DNA from 2 places in the Cohnella sp. GCM10012308 genome. Region 2 is predicted to be linked to the other one. Evidence: riboswitches for the same ligand, from Rfam matches in the RefSeq annotation. Region 2 holds a riboswitch; the other holds the start of a gene.
What was found. A riboswitch is a leader RNA that binds a small molecule or an ion and turns the genes downstream of it on or off. The one in region 2 is predicted to bind glycine.
Positions count from the first base shown of each region.

Region 1: it holds a riboswitch for glycine, as region 2 does, so the genes downstream of both, gcvH (glycine cleavage system protein GcvH) here and gcvT (glycine cleavage system aminomethyltransferase GcvT) in region 2, are expected to answer to the same signal.

Region 1 is NZ_JBHRYU010000005.1:204,335-219,014, reverse strand. It holds gene ACFOTD_RS09130 (extracellular solute-binding protein) at 65-1,450, shown strand; gene ACFOTD_RS09125 (carbohydrate ABC transporter permease) at 1,552-2,442, shown strand; gene ACFOTD_RS09120 (carbohydrate ABC transporter permease) at 2,456-3,280, shown strand; gene ACFOTD_RS09115 (hypothetical protein) at 3,364-4,068, opposite strand; gene ACFOTD_RS09110 (GDSL-type esterase/lipase family protein) at 4,218-4,922, opposite strand; gene ACFOTD_RS09105 (glycoside hydrolase family 88 protein) at 4,936-6,060, opposite strand; gene ACFOTD_RS09100 (GMC family oxidoreductase) at 6,303-8,018, opposite strand; gene ACFOTD_RS09095 (gluconate 2-dehydrogenase subunit 3 family protein) at 8,041-8,817, opposite strand; gene ACFOTD_RS09090 (hypothetical protein) at 8,944-9,690, shown strand; gene gcvH (glycine cleavage system protein GcvH) at 10,207-10,599, opposite strand; glycine riboswitch at 10,693-10,773, opposite strand; glycine riboswitch at 10,777-10,886, opposite strand; gene ACFOTD_RS09080 (ester cyclase) at 11,014-12,297, opposite strand; gene ACFOTD_RS09075 (amidase) at 12,332-13,729, opposite strand; gene ACFOTD_RS09070 (MFS transporter) at 13,707-14,680, opposite strand, start outside.
Region 2 is NZ_JBHRYU010000039.1:2,550-17,229, forward strand. It holds gene gcvPB (aminomethyl-transferring glycine dehydrogenase subunit GcvPB) at 1-305, opposite strand, end outside; gene gcvPA (aminomethyl-transferring glycine dehydrogenase subunit GcvPA) at 302-1,660, opposite strand; gene gcvT (glycine cleavage system aminomethyltransferase GcvT) at 1,666-2,778, opposite strand; glycine riboswitch at 2,912-3,008, opposite strand; glycine riboswitch at 3,012-3,117, opposite strand; gene ACFOTD_RS29440 (threonine aldolase family protein) at 3,231-4,340, shown strand; gene ACFOTD_RS29445 (erythromycin esterase family protein) at 4,396-5,667, shown strand; gene ACFOTD_RS29450 (DeoR/GlpR family DNA-binding transcription regulator) at 6,268-7,068, opposite strand; gene ACFOTD_RS29455 (Gfo/Idh/MocA family oxidoreductase) at 7,260-8,279, shown strand; gene ACFOTD_RS29460 (alcohol dehydrogenase catalytic domain-containing protein) at 8,295-9,338, shown strand; gene ACFOTD_RS29465 (xylulokinase) at 9,356-10,879, shown strand; gene ACFOTD_RS29470 (shikimate dehydrogenase family protein) at 10,986-11,960, shown strand; gene ACFOTD_RS29475 (glucose-6-phosphate isomerase) at 11,957-12,562, shown strand; gene ACFOTD_RS29480 (phosphoglycerate dehydrogenase) at 12,594-13,541, shown strand; gene ACFOTD_RS29485 (sugar phosphate isomerase/epimerase family protein) at 13,538-14,383, shown strand; gene ACFOTD_RS29490 (L-fucose isomerase) at 14,430-14,680, shown strand, end outside.

The DNA of each region.
Region 1 (14,680 bases), on a different contig from region 2:
TACGCTATGATGCAATCAGCAACGCCGCAACACTCCACAATCCATCGTTCAGGGGGAATACCGAATGGCTAAGCATAAAAAATGGAGCGGCTTGACCGCCACGGCAGCCGTCCTCGCATCCGTCACCGTTCTCTCCGCTTGCGGCAGCAACGGCAACAATAACGCGGCAGGCAGCGCAAGCTCGAGTCCGAACGCCAGTGCAAGCGCAAGCGGCGGCGCAGCTAGCAGCGGCGCGGCAAGCAACGAGAAGGTCACGCTGCGCCTGTTCTCCAACCTGCCCGACCGCAAGTCCGGTCAAGGTCTGGCCGAACAGACGGTCATCGACAACTATGTGAAAGAAAACCCGAACGTGAAGATCGAAGTCGAAGCGCTCGCCGAGGAGCCGTTCAAGAACAAGTTGAAGGCGTACATGGCCTCCAACGAACCGGTCGACATCACGATGGTCCACGGCGGCGCCGAGCTGAGCACGCTTGTGCAAGCCAACTACGTAAAGGAAATCGACCCGGCCGCCTACGAAGGCGAGCAATTCAACTTCCTCCCGGGCGTCTACAAGTCGTTCACGTTCGACGGCAAGCTGTACGGCCTGCCTCGCAACAGCGACTACGAGGTCATTTACTACAACAAGAAGCTGTTCGACGACAACGGCGTCAAAGTCCCGACGACCTTCACCGAGCTGACGGATGCCATCAAGGCGTTCCGCGCCAAGAAGATCGCGCCGATGTCGATCAACGGCAAGGATCTGTGGAGCTTCGGCGAGCTGTACCAGAACATCGTGCAGCGCTACAGCGGCGACCAAAACCTCATCCTCGACGCGGTCGAAGGCAAGAAGAAGTTCACGGAGGATGAGAGCTTCCTCAAGGCTGCCCAGTACATGGCGCAGCTGCGCGACGACAAGCTGTTCCAGGACGCGTTCATGACCGCCGACTACGGCGCCTCGCAGAACCTGTTCACGCAGGGCAAAGCCGCGATGTGGTACATGGGCTCCTGGGAAGCCGGCATGGCGACCAACGCCAGCCTGCCCGAAGAGTTCCGCAACAACCTGCAGGTCGCCAAGTTCCCGATCGCCGCGGACGGCAAGGGCGTAGCGACCGATCTGATCGCCTGGAACGGCGGCGGGTATGCGTTGGTGAACAGCTCCAAGCACCCCGAGGCAGCGAAGAAGTTCTTCGATTACCTGTTCAACGCCAACCAATGGGCGAAGGTCGCCTGGGATACGGGCGCAGCCGTGCCGGCACAGAAGTACGAGCTGACCGGCAAAGAAAGCGAAGTCCAGAAGCAGCTGACCGACGTGCTCGTGCAAGCGACTTCTACGCCTGGCGCATCGTTCATCGACTATGGCACGCCGAAGTTCAAGGACGACGTACAGAACGCGTTCGGCAAGTTTTTCTCCGGCAGCCAAAAGCCAGAGGAGCTCGTAGCCGCCCTGCAGGCAGCCGCCGACAGCCAGTAATCGCGATAACGTCGCGACGCATGAGCCACAGATAAAGGAAGCGGCGGGGACGGGCAGCATTCCTGTCCCCGTTGTATTCTCAAGGATGGAGCGGGTATCCCATGCACAAAGTGCTACGCAATAAGACGGCGATTTTCCTCTTCGTTTTCCCCGGTCTTCTGCTGTTTATACTTACCTTTCTGGCCCCCATCATATTGAGCGGATATTACTCCCTCACGGACACGCTAGCCCCGGGTACGAAAATCCATATGGTCGGTCTGCAAAACTACGCAGACCTGATCCTTCACGATACAAGATTCTGGATCGCGCTCCGCAATGCCGTCCTGCTCGGCATCGGCTTCATCGTGCTGCAGCATCCGCTCAGCATTTTCTTCGCCGTCCTGCTCGACCGGATCGGCGGCAAGGCGGAGAAGATTTTCCGCACCATCTTCTTTATCCCCTGCGTAATCTCCGTCGTCGTCATCTCGAAAATGTGGCTGTCGCTGCTCGACCCGACGTTCGGCATTCTGAACAAGCTGCTGGCCGCCGTCGGCCTGGAATCCCTGCAGCACGCCTGGCTCGGCGAGAGCAGCACGGCGCTCGGCACGATGCTGTTCATCCTGATCTGGGCCGGCTTCGGCTGGGGACTGCTGTTCTACTATGCCGGCGTCAAGGGCATTCCCGAGGATCTGTACGAAGCCGCAAGCCTCGACGGCGCGTCGGGCCTGAAGCTTCACCTTCGCATCACCGTGCCGCTGCTGAAGCCGGTCATCGCCGTTCAGGTGACGCTGGCCATGATTACGGCGCTCAAGCAGATGGAGCTCGTCTTCCTGACGACCAACGGCGGACCGGGCGACTCGACGCAGTTCATCGCAGTCTACCTGTACAACAAAGCGTTCTCCGCCAGCCAGTACGGCTACGCCAACGCCATCTCCATCCTGTTCATCGTCGTCTGTCTGGTCGCGACGTACCTGAGCAACAAATTTATCCGCAGCGACGCGGCGGAAGCCTAAGGAGGCGACGAACATGAGATCGCGATACAAGACAGGCATTTGGATCTTCTTCCTGATCGTCGCCCTCCTGCAGCTGTTCCCGCTGATCTGGCTGGTCGACTTCTCGTTTAACAGCAGCGCCGACTTCTACTCCGACCACATCCTGAAGTGGCCGACCGACCCGCAATGGCAGAATTACAAGAACGCCTGGATCGACGGCAAGTTCCTGAAGTACTTCCTGAACAGCGTGCTGGTATCCGGCGTCACGATCGTGCTCACCGTCGTCCTGTCGCTGACGCTGTCGTACGCATTCACCCGCATGCAGTGGCGGATGCGCTCCTTCTTCTTCTCCGTCATCCTGCTCGGCATCATGATCCCGATCCACGCGACGCTGCTGCCGAACTTCGCCATCTTCAAGCAGCTCGGCCTGACGGATTCTTACCTCGGTCTCATCCTGCCGTACACGGCCGTCTCCGTCCCGCTCGGCACGTTCATGCTGACCGGCTTCCTGCGGAGCATCCCGAAGGCGGTCGAAGAATCGGCCGTCATGGACGGCTGCAGCATCTACCGCATCGTCTTCCAGATCATCGCGCCGCTCATGGCGCCGGCGCTCGTGACGGTCGTCGTCACGACGTTCCTGAACTGCTGGAACGAATTCATCATGGCGTCGACGTTCCTCAGCAAGGACGCGCTCAAGACGCTGCCCTTCTCGGTCATGAACTTCGCGGGCCAGTACTCGTCCGACTACGGCTCCCAGTTCGCCGTCATGGTGCTGACCAGCGTGCCGGCGATCGTCATCTACGCGCTGTTCAACGAACAGATCACGAAGGGCGTTACGGCTGGCGCGGTGAAAGGCTAAGGCAATTAAAAAGCGGTGCGCAAAGAGGCTCTACGTGGAGCCTCTTTGTTTCGATTGGCGGCGCGGTCCCGCGTTTTTATTTCCTACGCTTCCCGTCGGATCCGCCTTACGATCCGTTCGTAGTCGTACAGATTATGCGTCTTGAATGCGAGCTTGCGAGTGCCCTTTTCAAAAGAAAATGTGTAGTAGTCCTTGCCCTCGAGATAATCGGCGGAAAAAGAATGCAAAGGAATCGTCTCGATGGTCTGCGCATCCGTATCCGCTTGGAACATCGACTGGCTCACGATCTGCAGCAGCTCGGGACCGAACCGGAACGTGCCCTTGATCTTTCGTTCGTCCAGCAGGATCGTCAGTCCTTTGAATTGCTCGACGCCTCTCGCCGGGTTTGCGTGCTGAACGACAGTCTCGACTGGAACTTCGGGCCGCGTATAATTGGCTGGCGCAGAATAGCTGCCGGTTACTTCCGCAGTCCGAGCAGGTGCAGTTGGCGCCGGATGGGCTGCCGGATGGGCTGCCAGCATCCTTTGGGCGCTCGACTGCTCCGCTTGAAACGGCGCGGACGGCGCGGCCCCCGCGGAACGGTCGAGCAGCTTCTGCAGCAGATGGACGACTTCCGACAAGCCGATGAACAAAAATCCGGCCGCCAGCGCGGACAGCCACCAGTACAAGGCAATCGCAAGCGAGAATTCGCCGTTCGCGTCTTTGCCCAGGCCGATTCCGGCGATGAAGCCGATCGCGATAATGATAATGCCGATCCCCATTAGAAAAACCGATACCGTGTTTCTCATCCAACTGCCTCCAAGTAGAAATATCTATTTTCCACCATATAACATTTTAGTTAACGCGGCAAAATAAAACGAAGGCCCGTCCTCCAGTCATTTGCATGACTTTGGGACAGCCCTTCGTTCGACTCAACAATAGCGTAATGTCCGCTCTCTTAGATATGAATTCCCTTCTGCTCCAGTGTCTCGCGCAAAGCATCGGCCATAATATCGTAGCCCAGCACATGCGGGTGAAGACCGTCGTCCGCAAGTCCTTCGCGCAGCCGAAGACCGTCCTCATCGGCCATCCGCGAATGATAATCGACAAAGATCGCGCCTCGTTCGGCGGCTGCTATCCGCAACTTCTCGTTCGCGCTGCGTATGCCTGCATTTCGCTGGTCATTGTGTCCGGATTGCGGCATATCCGTCGGAAGGATGGAACAAATAATCGGTATAATATCGTTTTCTTTCGCTTTCTTGACCATTTCCTCGATATCGCCCACGAGACCCGGAACGATTTGCTCCGCCGTTTTCCGGTCGCCTGCCGTCCAGCCGTCCATTGCCCAGAAGTTGTTTACGCCGATTTTAATGACGACATGCTTCGGCTTTAACTGGACCACGTCCGCGTCGAATCTTCGCAGCACATGGCTGCTGATGTCTCCGCCGATGCCCCGATTCACGATAAAACGGCCACTGCGGCCAAAATAGGCATTTAGCTCCCACATATGCGTGATCGAGTCTCCGATAAATACAAAGTCGACCGGCACTTCGTGCGCGATTAAAATCTCGTTGCCGATATCGAATTCTCCTCTGCGGCTATCCGCGGCGGCAGCTGTTGCAAAATAGCCCGGTTTCACTAGCTTCACGCGATTCGTTGTCATTTTTTATTTCCTTTCACCAGGGCTCTAGCCCGTTGTTTTTAAGCTTATATAGCGCTTCGGCAAAATAATAATCTCCATAAATGAGCGGCGCATCCACGGCGATATCCGCAGCAAAATATCCGGTCGCGTGAAGCAGCAGTCCTTCTTCATCCTCGTCCCAAGCGCCGTAGTTTTCATGCAACGAACGAAGGATGCGTTCGGCTGCTTGCTTATACGCGCCCCCTTCCTCTCCCGACACCAAGGAAGCCAGGTCCAGAAGCCCTGAAGCGGCGATCGCTGCCGCAGAGGAATCTCTTGGCATGCCCTCTGCATCCGCAGGCAACCGAAAATCCCAATAAGGCACCGAGTCCGCCGGCAAATGATCGAGAAAAAAGCGCGCCACCCGTTTGGCGGCCAAAAGATATCTCTCCTTGCCCGTGTATGTATAGCTAAGCGCAAACCCGTACAACGCCCATGCCGCGCCCCTTGCCCACGCCGAATCCGCGGCATAGCCCTGGCCGGCCAGCGCTTCCTTCCGCTCGCCCGTTTCCGGATCGAAGCTGACGATATGATGGACGGAGCCGTCTTCCTGAAAAAACGACCGAAGCACGGTATCCGCATGAATCTCGGCGATGTGCCGGTAGCGCGGATCGGCGATTTCCTTGGAGGCCCAGTACAGGAGCGGCAGATTCATCATACAGTCGATGATCGCCCAACCGGTGTGATCCTCGTCGCCCCAATTCGGCCAGGCGCGGATAAACCCGCCCGCCGGATTAAATCTTCCGGCAAGCAGACTGGCGGCCATCAGCCCGTGGCGCCTGGCTTCCTCGTCTTGCAGGAGCTTATATTGATTGATACTGCTCAAGCCAAACATAAACCCGACATCGTGATGCAAAGCGTCGAACGCCCACAGCGTCCGGCTAATCTGCTGCTCGCATTGTACGGCGAGATCCTTCAGACGTTCATTGCGGGTGTCCCGGTAGACCAACCATAGCAGCCCCGGCCAAAATCCCGCGACCCAATCATGCGCAGGACTTCTGTTGTAGCGGCCATTGACAGAGCCGTTCGGGAATGATGCTCCAATGTCGATGCTCGTTTTGTCGATCTTGTCGACAACCTGCCGCCACGATTCTTCGGCCCAATCCGCCTGATTATTCATCTTGTTCCTTCCTTCTGCCAATGGGGTTTATCTCTCATTATGACATCCCCAAAAAAAGAAAAGAATGATTGCATTTCAAGGTTATGAACTTTATTTAACCATATTTTATTCAAGTTGGATGATGCTTTCAATAGCGTTATTTGCATGGCTGTAATCGGATTTTAATCGTATGGCTGCAATAGCGAAAAGCCTCTGCTTTCTCGAAGCGGAGGCTTCGAGCAGAGGCTCTTCATTTTCCCGACTTACACCAAACTGCCGCCCTTTTGCCGATACTTGAGAATCCCCTCGGACGCCCGGAAGGCGAGCGCGCCGACCGTATCGGTCGGATTGTAGCCCGAATTGTGCGGGAAGGCGCTGGCGCCGACGACGAACACGTTTTCCGCGTCCCACATCTGCAAATACGTGTTGACCGCGGACGTATCCGGCGAGGCGCCCATGACGACGCCGCCCGTATTGTGCGTGGACTGGTACGTCGTGATTTCGTACGGGCCGAGCTCCTTGAGCTGATCGATATGGCTTGCGCCCATCTCCTTCACGATCTCCGCGCACTTGCCCGACAGGTACAGCGCGAGCTGGCGGTCCTGCTCCTCGAAGTCGAACGTGAGCCGCACGAGCGGATCGCCGTATGCATCCTTGTATGTAGGATCGAGGTCGAGGAAGTGGTGGCGAAAAGGCATGCACGACCCTTGCCCGCCGACGGACAGAAAGCGATTGGCGTATTTGACCGAGTTGGCCTTGAACTCCGCCCCCCAGGATGCGGTCCCTCCGGGCACGGGATTGTTGGCGATCGGGCGCATGCCCGTCTGGCTAAGGCTGATCGAGCCGCCGTGGATGAACTTCAGGTCGGTGTGGTCGAAGTTATCCCCGTTGTAGTCGTCGAGCGTTACGCCGAGCGAGCCCGCGCCAGCGTACGTATTGAACTGCTTTTCGTCGAAAAAACCGGCTGCGTTGCCCTTCAGCACCTGGTACGCGTAGTTGCGGCCGACGACCCCCGTCCCGCTTGCGGCGTCGTACGGCTTGCCAAGCCCCGACATCAGCAGCAGCTTGACGTTGTTGAAGACGTAGCTGGTCACGACCACGATATCGGCCGGCTGCACGAGCTCCTCGCCCGTCGTGACGTCCGTATACATGACGCCAGTCGCCTTCCCGCCCTGGTGAATGATGCGGCGCACCTGCGAATGCGTGCGAATCTCGAACTTGCCCGTCTTTAGCGCAACGGGAAGCACGGTGACGACCGGGTCCGCCTTCGCGCCGTATTCGCAGCCGAAGCGCTCGCAGAATGCGCAGTACTGGCAGGCGGCGCGGGAGATGCCATCCGGATTGGTGTAGGGCTCCGACAGATTGGCCGACGGCATCATGTACGGGTGGAGCTTGAGCTTGGACGCCGCGTCGCTGAACATGCTGAGCGCGGGCGACTTCTTCATCGGCGGCGTCGGGTAGTCGGCCGAACGCTTGCCTCCGAGCGGATTCGGTTCCCCCGAGATGCCGGCGAGCTTCTCGAACTTGTCGTAATACGGCTCCATCTCGTCGTAGGTGAGGCCCCAGTCCTGAATCGTCATGCCGTCCGGAATCTTGTTCTTGCCGTACCGTTCGATCGTCTTGGAACGAATCTGGAAGTCGTACGGAAGGAAGCGGTAAGTTTGCCCGTTCCAGTGGACGCCGGCTCCGCCCAGTCCCTCGCCGAGCAAGAACGAGCCGTACGAACGCATCGGCAGCGCGCGGACTTTCTCCGTGCTCCGGAAAGTCACCGTATCCTTCGATAAATCCTGCATCAGCTCGTACCGCAGTCCATAGCGGAGCTCGTCGTGGACCATAAAATAGTCCTCCGTCTTGCGTTCCTTGCCTCGCTCCAGGCCGACGACGTTCAGTCCGCTCTTCGTCAGCTCGGCGGCGATGATGCCGCCCGCCCAGCCGACGCCTACGATGACGACGTCCGTTTTCGGCAGCGTTTTGGCCATAGTTGGTCTTGTCCTCTCCGCCTTAGTGGGCGCTTAGATGGTCTTGCAGGCTGCTCGGCGCGATGACCGCGAAGTCCTTGTCGATGACGTCCGTGTAACTCATCTGGTTGCCAGGGTAGCTTCGCATTTTCCAGCCGTTCATGTCCGCGTTGCCGCCGTACAGCGGATCGCTGTACGCGCCTTCGATCGTGCTGCTCCGCAGCATTTTGAAAAAACCGCTCGCGGAGATCGTCGTCAGCTTCACCTCGTCGGACTCGAACGCCTTCAGCACCTCGTCCTGCTGCTCGGCCGCGAGCTCCGAGAAGCCCTTCGTAAATTTCGTCTGGCTGTAATTTTCCAATTCCCGCAGTCCGATCTCGAACATTTCCCGCCGCTTCAGCCGGCCTTGATAGCCCTGCACCTTCTCTCCCGCATAAAAGGGAGGCGACATGTATTCCCTGGAATTGAACCCCCACTCGCCCGCCAGCTGATGGTCGATAAAAAACGGGACCCCGAGCGCCAGCGCGCCGGGACCGGCGTCGTCCGCGGGAAAGATCCGCTCCGTAGCAGCGGACACGATGCCGAGCTGCTCCTGCGTAAAGAACATGGGCGCGCGGTTGTAGCTTTTGACCTCCGTCGCCGTACCCTCGCCCGTTTGGGGAGCGGTCTCCGTTTTCTTAGACGGCCGGATCAGGCTGCCGAGCGCCCCGCCCACGATAACGCCACCGACCGCATAGCCGGCCTGGACGAGAAATTTCCGCCGGGAAGGCTGCTCGACGTTGTCGTGGCCTGAGCCGCCATTGTGATTCTGGTCAGCCATCCTTTCACCTCCAATTTTCGTTCCGGATTTTCCCGATTAGTTTTTTCCAAAATTAAGTCCTTATGCATTCCGGGCGGCTGGCTATGCTAACTTCAAAACCAATCCAATATAAGGTGGAGATTCGCCATGGCAAACGCATTCGCAACAAAGCGCCGGATGCTCGCGCTCGCTTGCGCGGCAGGCGTACTGACGTTGGCCGCCTGCCAGAGCCACAGCATGCGCGAGCAGTCGGTCAAGCAGGCGGCAGACGCGCAGCGCATCGTCGACGACCGGCTGAAGCTGCACTCCGTGCAGCGTCCGCAGATTGCCGGACAGCACGATCCGGCAGTCATCCCGAGCGTCGACCGGGAGAAGACGAGAACGACCAACCAATACGGCGCATCCGGACAAGGCATGGGCAGCGGCGTGCTGAGCCGGATCGGCAGCTCGGGACTGCGCGGCCGTGGCGCTTCGCCGGACGTGGAGGCCGAGCTCGCCGGGGCCGGGCTGGCAGGCATTCGCGTGCTCGTCGCGAACGACACCGTATTCCTCGCGGCCAAGGACCGGGGGCCGTCCGCTTCCGCCGCGGATCCCCTGCAGCGCAAGCTGCTGAGCAACACAGGCGGCCTGTCCGGCAAAGGTCCGGAGCCCGGCCCGCACGGCGGCATCGGGATTCGCTCCGTCGACACGGACCAGACGGATACGCTGGCCGCGGCCGAGCAGTGGCTGAAGGACCGCGGCTACGGCGAGCGCATCGTCACCGTCGCCGGCCCCGAGGCCGTCGCGCTGATCGACCGCCTGCGGGCGCAGGGCGCGGACGGGACGTCCGGCAGCCACGATCAGGAGATCGCGCAGTTGATGAGGCTGGCTGGCGCGGCGAAGGATGGGAAGTAGTTCGGAAATACTTCAAAGCAGACATTGGAAAAAGCCAGCAGACATAGGAAAAAGCCGCCAGGGAAGATCGCCTGGCGGTTCTTTGGCAGTAGCCTATAAAATTAGCGGCCTGCCCCCGACCGCCTGAACGCATTGCAGACCGCGCTAAATTCCAGAGTGACGCCGGCAGCGGTGCGCGATCGGACGATGCCTCCTCCTGTGCGCGATTCGCCTGCCGGAGGGGAACAGATGAATGCCTGCATATTTACATCCTTTTCCTGCATAACAGACTTTTGAACAAAAAAAGATGCGAATCTGCAGGCTTTGATCTCTTTCTCTTGCGATTTTCGGGTTTCGCAGCTAAATAGATGCTGATTTGCAGGCATTTTCTCTTCCGATCTTCAAATCGGCTGAAAGCCTGCACGGATGCAGGCATTTAGCTACTGGGTTACAGAAGGCCATAATTCATCCCCGCATCATGAAGCCGGCCGTTCCGAGCTTACAGCTTCAGTCATTGATCGTCTGCGTACAGTCTGACTACTTACTCGCAAGAAACGCCTCGTACTGTCCGGCATCCATCAGGCCCTTTACCGCCTCCGCGGGATCGCCTTCCACCTCGACCTCGACGATCCAACCCTCTCCGTACGGATCGGCGTTAACCTTCTCCGGCGCAGTCAGCAGATCCTCGTTCACGCGTACGACTTTGCCGTCTACCGGGCTGAACAGATCCGACACTGTCTTGACCGATTCGATCGTCCCCATCGGCTGGCCGGCCGCGAGTTCGTCGCCTACGCCGGGTAGCTCTACAAAGACGATGTCTCCGAGCAGACTCTGCGCATAGTCGGTAATGCCGACCCTTATGACGGTAGCCGTCGCCTCCGCCCACTCATGCTCCTCCGTGTAGCCCAATCCCGCCTTGATCTCGCTCATCTTCGTCATCCTCTCGTTTATGGTCGCACCGCTGTCTGCCGCAACAAGCGCCGAACGGCAAAAAAGGACAGAGCAACGGCAAGCTGCCGTATGCTCTGTCCCGGGTACCTGAGAGATTAGACGGGGCGTTCGCTCCGCCCTTACCCCTTTGGTGGCTGTTCGCTCTCTCCAGAGGCGCGTCGGATGGCGGTACTTTTACCTGAAAGTTTGATCCTGCGGCGGGCCGGCCGCGGACTTGCTCCTTCGGTGCCGCGCCAGTGGGCGCAGTCTCTCCCTGCCATCTTCATCCGCAATATTCGTTTGACACGGATAGCTTAATTCACGCGCGGCGTTAGTGTCAATATAGGTGACGCATTGTTGCAAAATTTCGACTCGCCCGAATACGCCGCATGATTCATCGCCGGCCGCAACGGCTCAAGACACGCCCGGAAAGCTGCCGTCACCGCCTGCGCCGCCGGAAGCACCCGTTACCGCCGCCTCCGTACCCGTCTCCATATAGATCTGCCGCAGCACGTCGATGCCGTCGAAGAGGAACCACTCTTCCATGATCTTTCCGGCCTTCACTTTGTAATGGTTCACGCCGAAGATCTCGATCGGCTTGCCGCTCGGCTTGCCGAAGTAGCCCATGCCCTCGTGCGTGCCCTGGATGCGCCAGCGGACCGCTACGTCCCAATCCAGATCGGAGCCGCGGCGGTTGCAGGTGATCCGGTCGATATGCGTCTTGCCGTTCGGGATCGAGGCGAAGAAGCTGATGAACATGCCCTTGATCTCCTGCGCGCCTATCAGATCGCGATTGCAGACGTAGTGGATGACCGCGCTCGGATCGTAGAATTCTTTTACATAATTAAACGATCTGCGCTCCCAAACCCGGTTGATCATCTCCAGCATAAAGTCGCCGATCTCGAACTCTTCGAACTGACGTGTGTACGGCACAGGCGGCAAGCCGATCTCCGCCGTCTCGGGGAACCCGAAGTGCAGCGGGGCGGTCAGCGTCTTGGTCCCCTTGGCCAGCCCCTTGGCGATCTCGACCGGATCTAGACCCAGCTGCTGCACCATATGAAACGTATCCATTACGAGCCATTCCTCGTAAATCTTGTTGTTCAGGACCATGCAGTCGGCCGTCGTGCGGAAGACGACCTTCTTGTTCGTCGCCGGACCGTACAGACTGTCGCCGATATTCGTGCCCATCGATTTGCCGCGGTGCGAGGTAAAGAAGCCTTCCTTGTCGTCGCCGGACCAGATAACGCTCCAGCCGAGACCCTTACGGTCGGGAAAAGCGTGCAGCGTTTGCAGCGTGCCTGACACGACCTCGTTCACCCCGTGGCTGTTGAGCAGTCCTTTGTGCACCGACACGTTGTGGCTGTAGGTTTCGTAGATGAGGCCGATGTCTTTTTCCTTCCAGATCTGACGCGTGATCTTGACGATGTAATCGACGATATTGTTGTAGGCCGGGTCGAAGCCTTCCATGCGCTGCTTGCGCTGCTTGTCTTCGGGAATATGAATGTAATCGTAGTCGTCGTTCACGTCGATCATGTTCACGTCCTCGGCATCCGCGTAGAACACGTTGCTCTGCTTGATGCGGCGAGGCGGCGCTGCAGGGGCGGTCCGGGTCGCGGATGCGGCGCGTCCGGGTCCGTTCTTCTGCTGCTCGACTGGCGCGGAATCGGTCGTCTTGACTTCGCTGCTGTTCGTTTCCATTCGAAATTCCACCTTTATGTTGATATGCGCGCCGTCAATCGGAAGGTCGGCAGTGCTTCACTCGTTTTTCCCGTTCGTCGTAAAATTCAAGGAGCGCCGCCTGCTCGTAAGCATAGGCCGCGCGGAACGCGGTATCCTCCCCGTGATACGCGGCCGCGATCTGGAGGCCGACGGGCAGTCCGTCCGGCGTCAGCCCGCAAGGAATAGAGAGCGCCGGATGCCCGGTCACGTCATATAGGCAGGTGAAGCGGATCATGCATTCGTGCACGGACTCCGATACGCCGTCGGGGAACAGCACTTCCTGCTGCCCGAGCAGCGTCGGCGCTGCCGGCATCGTAGGGGTGACGATCGCGTCCACGTCGCCGAAAAGCGCGTCCAGGCCGCCCGTCATCTCGGCGCGCAGGCGCATGGCTTCCATATAATCGTGCGCTAACGCGGCCCGGCTGCGCGCGAACGTGTCCGCCGCGCCGGGGCCGTACAGCGCCATCGAAGCGGCGATGCGCTCGCGGTGCGAATAGCCGACCTCCGGCGTCGCGATGCCGGTCGCCACGGCGACCGCCCGATCGGCCAGCGGCAGCTCGACGTCGACCAGTACGGCGCCAAGCGCGACGAGCACGGACAGCGCCGCGTCGAATAGCGCCCGTACGGCAGGCTCGATGCGCCGATAGACGAATTCGCGCGGCACCCCGATCCGCATGCCCCGGATATCCGCAAGGCGCGCGCCCTCATAGGAGCGGGCAGTCGCCGCCTCGAGCAGCAGCGCCAGATCCGCTACATTGCCCGCGATCGGCCCGACATGATCGAGCGTCCACGACAGCGTATCGACGCCGTCCGCGGAGATCAGGCCGTACGTCGGCTTCAGGCCGACGACGCCGCAGCAGGACGACGGCACGCGGATCGAGCCCGCCGTATCCGTCCCGATCGAGCCGATACAGAAGCCGGCGGCGACCGACGCCGCCGAGCCGCTGCTCGACCCGCCGGCCATATAGCGCATGTCCCAGGGATTGCGTACGTCGCCGTAGAAGGGGTTGTCCGACGTGATGCCGAATGCGTACTCGTACAGATTCGCCTTACCTACCGTTACGGCTCCGGCCGCTTCCAGCCTATCGACGACAGCTGCATTGCCAGTCGGGACACGGTTCCGGTCGATCTGCGACCCGTTGGTCGTCCGGATGCCCGCCGTATCGATGTTATCCTTGATGGTGACCGGCACGCCGAGCAGCGGCGCGCCGGTCTCTCGCCCCGCCGTCAGCCGTTCGCCGGCCGCGCTCGCCTGACGGCGGGCCGTCTCGCCGGTCACGGTAATCACCGACCGGTAGTCACAGTCCGCAGACTCGATCTGGCTCAAGTAATAATCCGCAATCTCCCCCGGAGAAACAAGCCTTTGCCGATAGGCTTCCTGCAATTCGTTAATGGTCCTGTACGGCTGCACGATACCCCTCCTTATCCAGGCCGCCCGCATCTTCCGGCGCTTCCTCTCGTTGTTCGTTCCGGCGGCGGCGACGCAGCAGCAGAGCGGTCAAAAGCGCGCCGAGCACCGACAACCCTCCCCAGGCTGCAAATCCCGCAGCCTCGGAGACGCCGTCAACGATTAGTCCGAGGAGCAACGGGCCAGCGAATACGCCGACCGAATACATGCTCTGAAAAAAGCCCATGCGCATCGTCTTCTCCTGCGGTCGGGCGGATTCCAGCACGATCGACATTAAAAACGTAAATGCCAACCCGTACGCGATGCCCGCCACCGCTTGCAGCGCGAACAGCATAGGCAGCTCCCAGGCTGCAGCCATCGCCACGATTGCGGCTCCCTGAAGCGCAAAGCCCAACACGCCCGTCCTGCCCAGCCCCAGGTTCCGATACAGCCAGGGACAGAGCGCCGTGGACAGCCCGAACATCATCAGATGCGTGTTGGCCAGCCAGCTGATCGCGATCGGATCAGCGCCGAGCCGGGCCGCCATCAACGGCGTGAATGTGTCCCGCGTCCCGTACATCGTCATCTGGACGACGATGCCGAGCAGCGAGATCGCCCATAACCGTCCGTCGGCGAACTGAGCCGCCAGAGCGCGCTTATCCAGGCTCGCCCTCTTACGTTCCGTCGCCTCTTCGTCCTTGAGGAATATGGTAAGCGCAAGCGCGAGCAAGGCGGCGACGACCGCGACTAGGAACCCGGCCGCATAACCGAAAGCGTGGATAACGAGTCCTCCCGCCGTCGAACCCGCCAGCGAACCGAGCGGCGAGGCGATGGAGATGACCGCCATCGCCCTTGCTCCGTCCCGCGCGGCGAAGTAGGAAGCGAACATGACCGTGTAGATCACCCAGACCGAGCCGGCCAGTCCGTTGCTCAGCTTGCCGATATACAACGTTGCGGCGCCCGGCGCGATATAAG
Region 2 (14,680 bases):
GTATCTTCGTTGATTTTAGGATTATACTTCATCGTGCAGGAGCCGAGCGGGTAAAAGCCGTTGTCGACGCCGAAGTTACGGCGGGACAGCTCCGTATAGTGGCGGATCACGTCGACTTCGTACACTTCGGGCAGCGCGGCCGGCGTCTCGCGCAGCATGGAGGCCGGTATCAGCTCGGCAGCCGGAACCTCGGGCACGTCGCAAGGCGGCAGCGAATAAGCGACGCGTCCGGCTTTGCTCAGCTCAAAGATCAATGCTTTTTCCGTTGGCACTTTATCTGGTCCTGCATTCATCGATGCGGTCATATGGCCACCTCCTCCAGTTTGCTCACGAAGCCCTCGATTTCTTGACGCGTGCGTTTTTCGGTAACGGCGACCAGCATGTGGCCTGCCAGCTCCGGATACGCAACGCCCAGGTCGTAACCGCCGAGAAAGCCTGCTTCCAGCAGTCTCAGATTCGTCTCTTTAACCGAAACGCCAGCCGGCAGCTTCACGACAAATTCATTGAAGAACGGGCTGCCGAACGGCAGCGTAAAACCGCGCTTCGTCAGCTCGCCGGCCGCATAATGCGCCTTCTGCAGGTTCAGATGCGCAGCGTCCAGCAGTCCTTGCTTGCCCATCGTCGACAGATAAATGGAAGCGCACAGGGCGAGCAGCGCCTGGTTGGAGCAGATGTTGGACGTCGCCTTCTCGCGGCGGATATGCTGCTCGCGGGCTTGCAGCGTCAGCACGAAGCCGCGCTTGCCGTCGATGTCGGTCGTCTGGCCGACGATGCGGCCCGGCATCCGGCGCATGAGCGGCTCGGCGACGGCGAAGAAGCCGCAGGTCGGACCGCCGAGCGATTGCGAGATGCCGAGCGGCTGCGCGTCGCCGACGCAGATATCGGCGCCGAGCTTGCCCGGCGTCTCGAGCAGGCCGAGCGCCAGCGGATTGGCGCTCACGACGAACAGTCCCTTGACGCCGTGGGCGATCGGCTCGATCGCGGCCAGATCCTCGATCGCGCCAAAGAAGTTCGGCGACTGGACGAGCACGGCGGCCGTGTCGGCCGTGACGGCTAGGCGCAGCGCGTCCAGATCGGTGACGCCGTCCGCGCAGCCGACTTCGGCAATGTCCAGATTGAGCCCACGGGCCATCGTACGGAGCGCTTCGCGCGCTTCGGGATGCACGGCGCGGGAGACGATCAATTGCTTGCGCTTGGTGGCGCCGGCGGCGAGCGCGCCCGCTTCGGAGAGGGCGGTAACGCCGTCGTACATGCTCGCATTGGCGACCTTCATGCCGGTCAGCTCGCAAATGTAAGATTGAAATTCGAAGATGGCTTGCAGCTCGCCTTGGCTGATTTCCGGCTGATAGGGGGTATAAGCGGTATAAAATTCGGATCGGGAGATCATGTGATTAATAACGACGGGGAGATGATGGTCGTAAATGCCGGCGCCGAGAAAGCTCTTGTAACGGTCGGTATCGGCATTGCGCCCGGCCAGTTCCTTCATATGCTCCAGCAGCGAGAACTCGTCGAGCGCGCCGGACATCGGCAGCGTGCCGCGGTAACGGACGGCCTCCGGAATGTCGCGGAAGAGCCCCTCTATGGAGGGGACGCCTATCGTCTCCAGCATATCGGCCTGGTCCTGCTCGGTCATCGGGATGTATCGATGGAGATTAGGCATGCGGTTCATCGCTCCTTAGGCATTCTCTTGTAAAAAGGGGTTTTAATCACTTCGGCTTTCAGCCGTTTGCAGCGAATCTCGACTTCGACCTCGGTGCCGATCGCGGCGTAAGCAGCGTCGACCAAGGCAAGGCCCAGGCTGCGCTTCAGCGTCGGAGACTGCGTCCCCGTCGTTACTTCCCCGATCCGTTCGTCTCCCGCGAATACGGGGTAGTGAGAGCGGGGGATGCCTCTGTCGATCAGCTCGATGCCGACCAACTTGCGAGGCAAGCCTTTTTCCTTCTGTCTAACCAGCGCGTCCTTGCCGATAAAGTCTTCCTTGTCCAGCTTGACGAAGAAGCCGACGCCCGCCTCCAGCGGGGTGATCGTGTCGGACAGCTCTTGCCCGTACAGCGGCAGGCGCGCTTCGAAGCGGAGCGTGTCGCGGGCGCCGAGACCGGCAGGCAACAGTCCGAGCGGTTCACCCGCCGCCATCAGCGCATGCCAGACGTCGCCTGCGTGCGCGGCAGGGACGTAGATCTCGAATCCGTCCTCGCCGGTATACCCCGTACGGGAGATCAGGGCGCTTGCGCCGGCGAGCGGCGTATCCTTTTTAAAGTGGAAGGAAGAGAGCGCCAAAACGTCCGGCGTCGCACCGGCAATCTGGAGAATATCGGCTGCGCGAGGGCCCTGAAGGGCGAGGAGGGCATAGCGGTCCGAAGCGTCTTCGAGCGACGCGTCCCCCGGCAGATGAGCTTGCATCCACGAAAAATCCTTGTCGATGTTGGAGGCGTTGACGACGGCCATGTAGCGGTCCGCCGAGATCCGGTAGACGAGCAGGTCGTCCACGACGCCGCCGTCCGGGTCGCACATCAGCGTGTACTGCGCCTGACCGTCCGTCAGCTTCGAGACATCGTTGGTCGTCACTCGCTGCAGGAAACGCTCCGCGCCGTCGCCCGTCACGATGAACTCTCCCATATGGGAGACATCGAACAGACCGGCGTGCAGGCGTACCGCGTCATGCTCCTTTTGAATGCCCGAGAACTGCACGGGAAGGTCCCAGCCGCCAAAATCGATGCAACGGACGCCGGGAAGCCCGGCATAGATCGGGTAGAGCGGGGTTCTTTTCAATTCGGACATGGTTGTTTCTCGCCTCCTTGATTGAAGCCATGGTCGGTATTTTAAAGCCTCAGTCGGTAACGCCGGACGCAAAAAAGGACAGCCGCAAAAAGAAAGCGCGCCCCCAGCCGAAGCTGCCTGCGTCCTCTTTTCGCTCTGTCCTTTGTACCTGAGAGTTACCTTAGGTCCGTTCTCGGAACCAAGTTTCCCCGTGGGTGATCCCGCGTCATGCTGCGGAATGCTCTCCAGAGTCGCGTCCGGCAAAGGTCCTTTTGCCTGAGAGATTCTCCTCGCTGAGAGGGTTACTCCTTCGGCGCCGCCTCCGAGTTCACGATGGGCGATCTCTCCCGTTGCCTTCATCCGCATTATGCTTTTGTCGTTACAGTCTATTCATACATGAGTCTGGGAGGAAGTGTCAACGGTAAAATGCATGTTATACTGAGGAAATCGAAAAATTCAGGGAGGGTCTCGACATGAACGGCAGCATGACTTTGGCGGATGCATTTAAAAACAGCAAGTATCCGGTCGTCGGCCACGGCAAACGGAACGTCCAGGTGTTGCTGGAGGCATTCGAAGGAACGGACGGGAACGCGAGCAGCGATATGTACGGAAAAGGAGAAACGATCGAGCGCTTTCAGACGAAAATGGCCGCTTATCTGGGCAAGCCCGAGTCGGTGTTTTTCCCTAGCGGAACGATGGCGCAGCAGATTGCGCTGCGGATTCACTGCGACGAAACGGGGAAGCGGAAGGTCGCCTATCATCCGCTCAGTCATCTGGAGCTTCACGAAGAGGACGGCTTGAAGGAGCTGCATCGGATCGAGACCGTGCTGTTGGCCGATCACGATCGGCTTATTCGTCCGGCGGACGTCCGACAGCTCGCAGACGACGTCGCATGCCTGTTGCTCGAACTGCCTCAGCGGGAGATCGGCGGCCAGCTGCCTCCTTATGCGGAGCTTGAGGAAATTTCCGCCTACTGCCGCAGCCGCGGCATCCGAATGCATCTGGACGGCGCGCGCCTGTTCGAAATATTGCCTTACTACGGGAAGTCTGCTGCCGAGCTCTGCACGTTGTTCGACAGCGTCTACGTATCTTTTTACAAAGGGCTTGGAGGCATTGCCGGTGCGATCTTGGCAGGAAATGCGGCGCTCGCCGAACGATCGAAGATATGGAAGCGGCGGCACGGCGGCGATCTGATCAGCTTGTATCCATACATTATCAGCTCGGATTATTACTTTGACCTGCGAATCGGCAAAATGGAACAGTATTACAAGGAAGCGATGGCGCTGGCCGAATTGTACAACGATTGCGGGGATGCGATACGTACCGTACCGTCGGTGCCGGTGTCCAATATGTTCCACGTCCATGCGGATCTGCCGAAGGAAGCGCTGGAATCGGTTCTGAGCAGCGTTTGCGAGACGACCGGCGTCGGTTTGTCCACTTGGGTCAAGGGGCTGGATGACGGCGGCAGCGCTTATGAGGTCAGCATCGGCGACCGCTACGCCGACATCCCGGCGGAGCGATTGCGCGAAGCGTTCGCGCTGCTGCGGGAAAAGCTTCAGGAGGGTGGGTATCGGGCTCAATGACAACGCGCATCCTAACCTCAGGAATGCGTTCGTCTCAAGAGCGGAGGAGACCGATATGCGCGACAATGAATCCGAAGCGCTTCAAGCTTTGGAGCGCCATGCGACGCCGTTTCCCGGAGCCGCATATGCGGAAGCGCTCGTGGACCGGGCCGGCGAAGCCAAATTCGTATTGATCGGCGAAGCTTCGCACGGTACGTCCGAGTTCTATGCCGAGCGGGCGGAGCTGTCCAAGCGCCTGATCGTGGAAAAAGGCTTTAAGTTCATTGCAGTCGAGGGCGATTGGCCTTCCTGTTATGTGCTGAACCGTTACGTAAAAGGCGACGACGCAGCCGGCACGATCGCTGCCGAAGCGCTGCGGGATTTCGCGCGTTGGCCGACCTGGATGTGGGCGAATCGCGAGATCGCGGCGTTTGCCGACTGGCTTCGCGTCTACAACGACGGCAAGGCCGAAGAGGACAAGGTGGGTTTTTACGGCATTGATCTATACAGCTTATGGGAGTCGATGGACGAGATTCTCAAGTACCTCGGGGAAAAGGACGACGCGGACCTGGAGGCGGCCAAGCGCGCCTTTGAATGCTTCGAGCCCCACGGTCGGGAGGAGCAGCAGTATGGCATCGCGGCTAACTTTTATGGCGAGGGCTGTGAGGCGGAAGTCGTCGCGCTGCTGCGCAAACTGCAGGACGGATGGCGCGAGGCGCGCGCGGGAGACCGCGAGGATGCGCTTGCAGCGGAGCTTAATGCTTTGGCCATGAAAGGCGCGGAGGACTATTACCGGACGATGATTCGCCATGACGCGGAATCCTGGAACGTGCGCGACCGGCACATGGTCGCGGCTCTCGAGCGGCTGATGGCTTTTTACGGGCCGGCGGCGCGGTCCATCGTCTGGGCGCACAATACGCATATCGGCGACGCGCGCGCGACCGACATAGCCGAGGAAGGCATGGTGAACGTCGGGCAACTGCTGCGCGAGTCTTATGGCGCAGAGGTCTATGCTGTCGGCTTCGGTACTTATGAAGGCACCGTGATCGCGGGGCGCGGATGGGGGCGGCCATTCGAGGCGATGAAGGTTCCGCCCGCGCAGCCCGGAAGCCTCGAGGAGCTGCTTCACCGCATCGAGCCTGCCGACAAGCTGCTCATGCTCGACGATGCCGAGCGGATCCTGCTCGAGCGGCCGCTTGATCACCGTGCGATCGGCGTCGTTTATCATCCGGAACACGAGCGCGGCAATTACGTGCCTACGATGCTGGCGGAACGATACGACGCGTTCATATTCATGGACCGGACTTCCGCGCTGGCGCCGCTTGCCGTCGAACCGGCCTTTTCCTAATTCCGCAAGGCGAGCTGCCTGGCGGAGGGGGATAGGCGAAACGAGAAGGAACTGCATGTGCCGAACCGGCTGGCTGCGGGAGCTATTAGCGAGAAAGCGCGGTTCAAATATCGGGACTATTGCTGCAGGACCTGGGCGGCGGACATTTGTGGACGGGTAAGCGCGCTTTCGGCATGGCGTGGCGTGGCGAAGATTTATCGGATGTGTTGCGCCCCAAAACTGCATTTATGCAGGTATTTTTTGCCGACCATCGGTGCCAGATAAAATACCTGCGGATATGCAGGTAAATGCAACGCACAAGCCGGAAATCGCGCTGATGGAGATAAAAAGATGCATATTCGCATCTTTTATACTCAAAAGGTTCTACATGGACGAAAAAGGATGTATATTTGCAGGCATTATGTTATGAACGTTGCGGCTGATGAGCGGCCTTCCATCGGGATGGATCGCCGGATGAGCCGGCAAGCGGAATAGCCGGTCGGCGATAGGCGTTCCGCGCGAATTGATTTTCCGGATGTCCGCCAAAATCAAAAAGAACCGTCAGGGACTAACTCACCTGGCGGTTTGTTTACGTGCAAGAAAGTGACTCTGTCACTAACGTCAATGAACGGGTTCGACCATCACTTCCATGCCCGCTTCGGTCATCTCCCGCAGGTGCTGCCCGGTTATCCGGCTGTCGGTGATCACCAGATCGATCTCGCCGGGCTCCGCGAATTGGACAAACGAATTTTTGCCGATCTTGGCGCTGTCGCACAGCAGCACGACCTGCGTCGCGATTCGGATCATCGTTCGTTTGACCTCGGCTTGGTTCATGTCCGGCGTCGTGCAGCCTTTGCGGACGCTGAAGGCATTGGTGCCGAGGAACACCTTGTCCACGTTCAGCTCGGAGAGCAGCTTGACCGCAAACGGACCGACCGTGCAGTGGAAATGGCGGCGCAGCATGCCGCCGATGACGACGACGGACACGTTGTCGAGACGTTCCAGCATCGAGGCGATCTCGATATCGTTGACGATGACTGTCAAATTCTTTTTATCCTGCAAATGATTGCACATCTCTCTGGTCGTCAGACCTGCATCCAAAATGATAATATCGCCGTCCTCCACCAGCTCGGCGGCCTTTCTGGCGATCGCTTCCTTGAGGCTCAAGTCTTTGACCGTCTTGCCCTTGTTGTCCAGCTCGAAGCCGACCGGCGCGGCATCGCTTGGAATCGCGCCGCCATGCGTGCGCTTGATCAAGCCTCTCGCTTCGAGATCCCGCAGATCTCCCCGGATCGTAGCCGGCGACATTTTAAAGAAGGCGACAAGGTCGGGCACGAGCACCTTCCCGCGCTCCTGAACCATTCTGACAATGGCCGCCTGCCGCTCCTCGGCGAACATGACGTCCGAATTTCCCTCGCTCATGGCCATCTTCCTTTAAGGTTGAATGAATATCGCAAATTAAATCATCCGATCGCAAAAATGATCAATCTAGCACATGCTTCAAGTGAATTATACTATATAACAGCAAATGATTGTTGTTTGTTGGCGAAATAAGAAAAAGTGAAATAAAACGAAAGAAACATCTAATTATTAAAAGCGGGTGAAAAAGGCTCATGCAGCAAAGAGAGATCGGCGTATGCATCATTGGAGCGGGCAGAGCGGGCATGATTCACGCCGCCAACTTCCGGAAAAACGTGCCGTTGGCAAGACTCGTCGCCGTCGTCGACCCGAACCAGGAAACGGCCGCATCGGCTGCGAAGGAGCTTGGAATCGACCGGTACTATACGGACTACAAGCAAGCGCTCGAGGACGCGGAGATCGACGCCGTCGTCGTCGTGACGCCGACGATCTATCACCGCGATATCGTCGTGGCGTCCGCGCTGGCAGGCAAGCATGTGTTGTGCGAAAAGCCAATGGCGATCAATGAGCGCGAATGCGACGAAATGATCGCGGCTTGCGAGGCGGCCGGCGTCACGCTGCAGGTCGCGTTCATGAGACGCTTCGACGAGAGCTTCGTCGAGGCCAAGCGCGCGATCGACGAAGGCGCGATCGGCGAAGTCGTGCTCGTCAAGTCGCTGACGCGCGGACCGAGCCAGCCGATGCCCTGGATGTACGATCTGGCCAAGAGCAACGGCCCGCTCGCCGAGGTCAACAGTCACGACATCGACACGATCCGTTGGTTCTCGGGCTCGGAGGTGTCCGAGGTGTATGCGATCGGAGGCAACTACCGCAACCGGCATGTCTCGGCCGACTTCCCGGACTTTTACGACAATGTCTCGCTCACCGCCCGCTTCGCGAACGGCGCGCAGGCCAGCATCGACGGCGCGGTCGCCGTCCGCTACGGATACGACAGCCGGGTGGAGATTCTCGGCACCGAAGGCGTCATCTTTCTTGGCCAGACGCATGAGAAGACGACGATCATAGCGGGTCCGGACCGGCTGCTCCGCCGGCCGTTCATGAACAGCTGGCGATCGCTTTTCAAGGAAGCCTATCTCGCCGAGGATACCGACTTCATCGCCGCGATATTGGAAGGCAGGCCGCCGCGCGTGACGGGACATGACGGCAAGATGGCCGTGCGCGTCGTCGAGGCCGGCAACGCGTCGATCAAGACCGGCGCGCCGGTCAAGCTCTAGGGAGGAGAAGCGAATATGTTAGCGGCCAGATTGTACGGACCCGGAGATATCCGGCTGGACGAGGTGCCAATGCCGGACATCTCCGAACGGGAAATTCTCGTCAAGGTGAGAAGCGCGGGCATCTGCGGCACGGATATGCGGATGATCAAAAACGGCTTTGCGGGCATTACGGCGGAATCGCCGCGGACGCTCGGCCACGAGCTGAGCGGCGAGATCGTCGAGGTAGGCTCGCATACGACCGGCTACCAGGTCGGAATGCGCGTCGGCATTGCGCCCAACATGGGCTGCGGCATTTGCGCGGAATGCATCCGCGGCAACCAGCATTTGTGCGCAAGCTACGAGGCGCTTGGCGTCCAGATGGACGGCGGCTTCGCCGAGTACGTGCGCGTGCCGGAGCAGGCGCTCCGCTTCGGCAACGTCGTCGAGCTGCCGGCGCAGGTGACGTTCGACCATGCGGCCGTCAACGAGCCGTTGTCGTGCGTTTACAACGGGATCGAGCAGTGCCCGATCCGCGCCGGAGACGACGTGCTGATCATCGGCGCCGGTCCGATCGGCATCATGTATGCGCAGCTGGCCAAAATGTCGGGCGCAGGCAGGGTTTTCCTGAGCAACCGATCGACGGGCCGGCTGGAGCTGGCGCGCCGGATCGATCCTTCTTTCATCGCGCTGCCGGCGGACGGATTGAAGGAAAGCTTGCTTGCGCAGACCGGCGGCCGGGGCGCGGACGTCATCGTGACGGCCAATCCGTCGCCCGAAGCGCAGCAGCTCGCGGTCGAGCTGGCGGCGATGGGCGGCCGGATCAACTTTTTCGGCGGCCTGCCCAAGGATAGCGTGCCCGTCGCGCTGGACACGAACGTCATCCATTACAAGCAGCTGCTGGTAACGGGCAGCACGAAGGCGAACAACGCGCATTTCCGCAAGACGCTGCAGTTTATCGCGAGCGGCATTCTGGATGTCGGCAAGCTCGTATCCGCGCGCTATGCGATCGGCCGCTTCGACGAGGCGCTCCGCCACGCCGGCAGCTCGCAGGGCATCAAGACGGTCATCGCGTTTGATTAGAGGGGAGACGGAGTTAAATGCCATCCGACAATAGCCGCTCGAACTGCGCGATCGCCGTGGACCTGGGCACGCAGGGGACCAAAGCCGCGCTCGTCGCGGCAGACGGCCAGATTCTTGGCAGCGCGTTCGTGCCCTCGAACCTGATTCGTCCCGCGCCCGGGCAGGTCGAGCAGGACCCGGACGAGATGTTCGGCTCGGTCGTCACCGCCATCCGTTCGACGATGGATCGAACGGGCGTCTCGCCGACGCGCGTGGCGGCAGTCGGCATCGGCGGCCAGATGGCGGGCATGCTCGGCATCGACGATGACTGGCATGCCGTGACGCCCTACGACTCCTGGCTCGACAGCCGCTGCGAAGCCGCGATGCCGCTCATCCGGGACTGGGGCGAGGAAGCTTTTATCGGCATCACGGGCAGTCCTGTTACTTATGCGCACGGACCCAAGATATTGTGGTGGAGACGGAAGCGGCCGGAGGTTTACCGGGACATCGCCAAGTTCCTCGTGCCAAGCGCCTACGTCGCCGGCAGGCTCGCGGGCTTGCGCGCGCACGAGGCCTTTATCGACCATACGCATCTTCACTTCACCGGCTTCGCCGACGTACAGCGGATGGCCTGGTCGGATGAACTGCTGTCGGCGTTCGGCATCGACGGCGACAAGATGCCCGCCATCGTCCGGCCGTGGGACATCGTCGGCGGCCTGACCGAATCGCATGCTGCCGCGGCGGGGCTGCTGCCGGGCACGCCGATCGCGGCGGGCCTTGGCGATACCGCCGCGGCGACGCTCGGCGCGGGCATCGCGCGGCCGGGCCTGCTGTTCGACGTGGCGGGCACCGCGTCGGTGCTGTCCTGCTGCACGGCCGAGTACCGGCCGGATACCGCGGGCAAGACGCTGATCTATGCCCGCTCGGCGCTGCCCGATCTGTGGACGCCGCTTGCTTATATCAATGGCGGCGGTCAATGCCTTGCCTGGTTCAAGCGTATGACCGGCTTGGACTACGACGAACTGAATGCGCTGGCCGAGTCGGTGGAGCCGGGCTGCGGCGGCCTGACGTTTGTTCCGCATTTCGGCGGACGCGTCTGCCCCAACACGCCCGCGCTTCGCGGCAGCTGGACCGGCCTGGCCTGGTCTCACGAGCAAGGCGCGTTGTTCCGGGCGATCCTCGAGTCGGTCGCCTACGAGTATAAGCATTATCTCGGGACGCTCGAGCGTCTCGTCGGCCAAGCGGCGTATGAAGCCGTCCATGTCGCCGGCGGCGGCGCGCGCAGCGCGCTTTTCAACCGGATCAAGGCGGATACGCTCGGCATTCCGTACCGCCCGCTGCAGGCGGAGGACACGGCGCTGATCGGCGCGGCGCTCGTCGCGGGTCACGGCGTCGGGCTGTTCCCGGATCTGGCTGCGGCGGCCGAGCGCTTCGCGGCGCCGGGAGCGGCGATCGAGCCGGCTGCGGGCAAGCATCGCCTGTACGCCGTTGCTGCAGGCCGGTATCGGCGGACGGCGGACGGCATGCAGGCGTTGTACGCGAGCCTGGAAGCAGCCGAGTGATCGGGTAATTTCCAGATAGAGCTTTACGATAGATCTTATAAAACAAACATGCCTGCTGACACCCCGGACCGCGATGTCCGGGGGTCAAGGAGAGGAGCGCGAAGCCATGAAGCTGCCGCCAAGCGCGGCGTCGCCGACGATGTACTTTGTCGGCGTGACGACCGGACAATCGTCCATTATGAAGCTGTTCCCGCTGTGGGCCGAGGCGCTCGGTCTCGGCGGACCGAAGATCGTCGGCATCGACATAGCCATTCACGCGGAGCCCGAGGTTTACCGGGACTGCGTACGTTTTATCAAGGAGGATCCGCTCTCCCTGGGCGCGCTCGTCACGACGCATAAGATCGATCTGTTTAATGCCGCGCGCGATTTGTTCGACATGTTGGATCCGTACGCTACGACCTTCGAGGAGATCTCGTCGATCTCCAAGGCTGGCGGCCGGCTCGCCGGCCACGCCAAGGACCCGATCTCGAGCGGGCTGTCGCTGGCGGCGTTCGTGCCGCCGGGGCACTGGAAGCGCACGGGCGGCCAGGCGATGATAATGGGCGCGGGCGGCAGCGCGCTCGCGATCTGCAGCTACCTGACGGCGCCGGAGCGCGGCGACGACGTGCCGGACACGATCGTGATCACGAACCGCAGTCCGGAGCGGCTTGAATCGGCGCGCCAGCTGCTCGGCCGCATCGAGACGCCTGTGCGGTTCGAATTCAGGCTCTGTCCGGCGCCGGCGGACAATGACGCGGTGCTGGCGGGCTTGCCGGCCGGATCGCTCGTCGTCAACGCGACGGGACTCGGCAAGGACCGTCCGGGCTCTCCGCTTACGGACGACGCCGCGTTCCCCGAGGGCGGACTCGTCTGGGAGCTGAACTACCGCGGCGCGCTCGACTTTATGCATCAGGCGATCCGTCAGCAGGCGCAAAAATCGCTGCACGTGGAAGACGGCTGGATCTATTTTATCCATGGCTGGACGCAGGTGATCTCCGAGGTATTCCATGTGCCCATCGAGGGCGAGACGTTCGACCGCCTGGAGAAAATCGCGATGGAGCTGCGAGACGGCAGCGCGACGAAAGGAGCCGCAAAGGCATGACGCATACGCACCCGCCCGGTACGAAGCTGGAAAATCCGTTAACCCCGTTTACGCTTTATTTCAGCCTAAATAACGGTCTGTCCGACGCTGCGCCTTCGCTGAAGCGCCATCTGTCGAAAATGAAAGGGATGTACGCGGACGACGAGGCGTATCGCAGCTTGCTCGCGGATGGCGCGGACCCGCTCGTCTATGAATTCCACGAGCTCGGCATTCCAGAGTCCGACGGCAATCTGGCGTTCGGCACGAGCATCGTCTATCCGGGCAAGGTCGGCGACGAGTATTACATGACCAAGGGACACTTCCATACGGTCCTCGACACGGCCGAAGTCTACTACTGCATCGGCGGCAAAGGGTTGATGCTCATGGAAAATCCGGAAGGCGACTGGGACGTGCAGGAATTCGCGCCGGGCAAGGCGGTCTACGTGCCGGGCCGATACGCGCACCGCAGCATCAACACCGGGCATGAACCGCTTATTACGTTCTACGTCTTCCGCGCGGACGCCGGTCACGACTACGGCACGATCGAGACGAAGGGCTATCGCAAGGTCGTCGTCGAACGCGACGGGCAGCCGGCCGTGCTCAACAATCCGAAGTGGAAGTGAGCGGGGCGCCGCGCAAAGGAGGAATGCCGCCATGGCACCGAAGCTGAAAATCGTCGTGACGCCCCGTTCGTTCGGCAAATCGGACCCGGCGCCGATCGAGCTGCTCGCGTCGCGAGGGTACGACGTCGTATACAACCCGTATGGACGTATTTTGACGAAGGAAGAGATGAAGGGACTGCTCGCGGACGCGGACGGCATCATTGTCGGCGTGGACCCGCTCGACCGCGAAGTGCTGACAGAAGCGCCAGGGCTCAAGATCATCTCCAAGTATGGCGTAGGTACGGACAACATCGATCTGAAGTACGCCGAGGAGCGGGGGATCAAGGTTACGCTGGCGGCGGGCTCCAACACGGAAGCCGTCGCGGACTATGCCTTTGCGCTGATGATGGCCGTCGCCAGAAGGGTGAACGTCATCGACCGGGCCTGCCGGGACGGCGTATGGAAGGCGGAGGCGGCGATCGACATTCACGGCAAGACGCTCGGCCTGCTCGGCCTCGGCGCGATCGGCAAGGCGGTCGCCCGCAGAGCCTCGGGGTTCGGGATGAAGGTGCTCGCGTACGATCTATTCCGCGACGAGGCGACCGCGGCCGCTTACGGCATCTCTTATCGCGATTCGATCGAAGGGATCGTGCGCGAGGCGGACTTCATTAGCCTGCATCTGCCGCTAGACGACAAGACGGCGGGCATCATCGGCCGCGAGCAATTCGAGATGATGAAGCCTACCGCCGTGCTCGTGAATACGGCGCGGGGGGGCTTGATCGACGAGTCGGCGCTGCTCGAGGCGCTGCGGGCGGGACGGATCTGGGGTGCCGGCATCGACGTCTTCGAGAAGGAGCCGCCGGACAATCCGGCGCTGCTCGCCTTGGGCAACCTGATCGCGGGCTCGCACTGCGCGGCGTCCACGCAAGGAGCCGTGACCAATATGGGCATGATCGCCACGAACAATCTGATCAAGCATCTGGAGGTGTCCGTATCATGAAGCTCGGCATTCACGCCTACGCCTGGTGCTCCCAGTGGAGCAACGAGACGCTCGGCCTCATCGACCGCGTCAAGGGACTCGGTCTGGACTTCATCGAGATTCCGCTCATGACGCTGGACACGTTCGACGCCGCCGCCGTGAAGCGCAGGCTCGAAGACGCCGGACTTGACGCCGTAACGTCCACCGTGCTGCTGCGAGGCACAGACATAACGAGCGTCGATCCCGCCGTTCGCGCTGCCGGGATTGCGTACTTGAAGGACTGCGTGCGCGCGACGGCCGCCATCGGCAAGACGAATCTGTCCGGCGTCGTCTATTCGCAGCACGTGAAGGAAACGAATGCCCGTCCGACCGAGCAGGAATGGACTTGGGCGGCGGAGGGGCTGCGCGAGGCGGCCGTCTATGCGCAAGCTTACGGCGTGCAAATCGGTCTTGAGCCCGTCAATCGCTACGAATCGAACCTGGTGAATACTTGCGGACAGGCGCTGGCGCTGAAAGAAATGATCGGCGAGCCGAATATCAAAATCCATCTCGATACGTATCACATGAACATCGAGGAGAAGAGCTATTACGAGGCCACGAAGGCTGCCGGCTCCGATCTGATTCACTATCATATTTGCGAAAACGACCGGGGCATCCCGGGGACCGGACTCGTCGATTGGGATGCGATTTTCCGGGCGTTGTCCGAGATCGGGTATACCGGGTATGCCGCGCTGGAGTCGTTCGTCGACGTGACGGACAACATGAACACCTGGGTATGGCGGCAACTCGCCCCGAGCGGCGACGCGCTTGTCGAGGAAGGCGTGCGGTTCATACGCGGTAAAATGGCGGAATACGGCTTATGAAAATACAAGCGTCAGAGCGGCGCATATAAGCATAGGAGCGAAGCATATGGCGGAGTTGGCACATCGCTACGAGAGCGGCTTTCCGAAGATCGGAATCCGACCGATCATCGATCGCCGCAAGCTCGTGAAGGCGGCCACCAAGGATATGACGATTGAACTGGCGCATGAGGCCGCAAGATTGCTGTCGGCGAATTTGCGGTATCCGGACGGCACGCCGGTCGAATGCGTCGTGAACGACGTTTGCATCTCCGGCCTAAAGGAAGCGGCGGCGTGCGCGGACAGGTTCGCGAAGGAGAA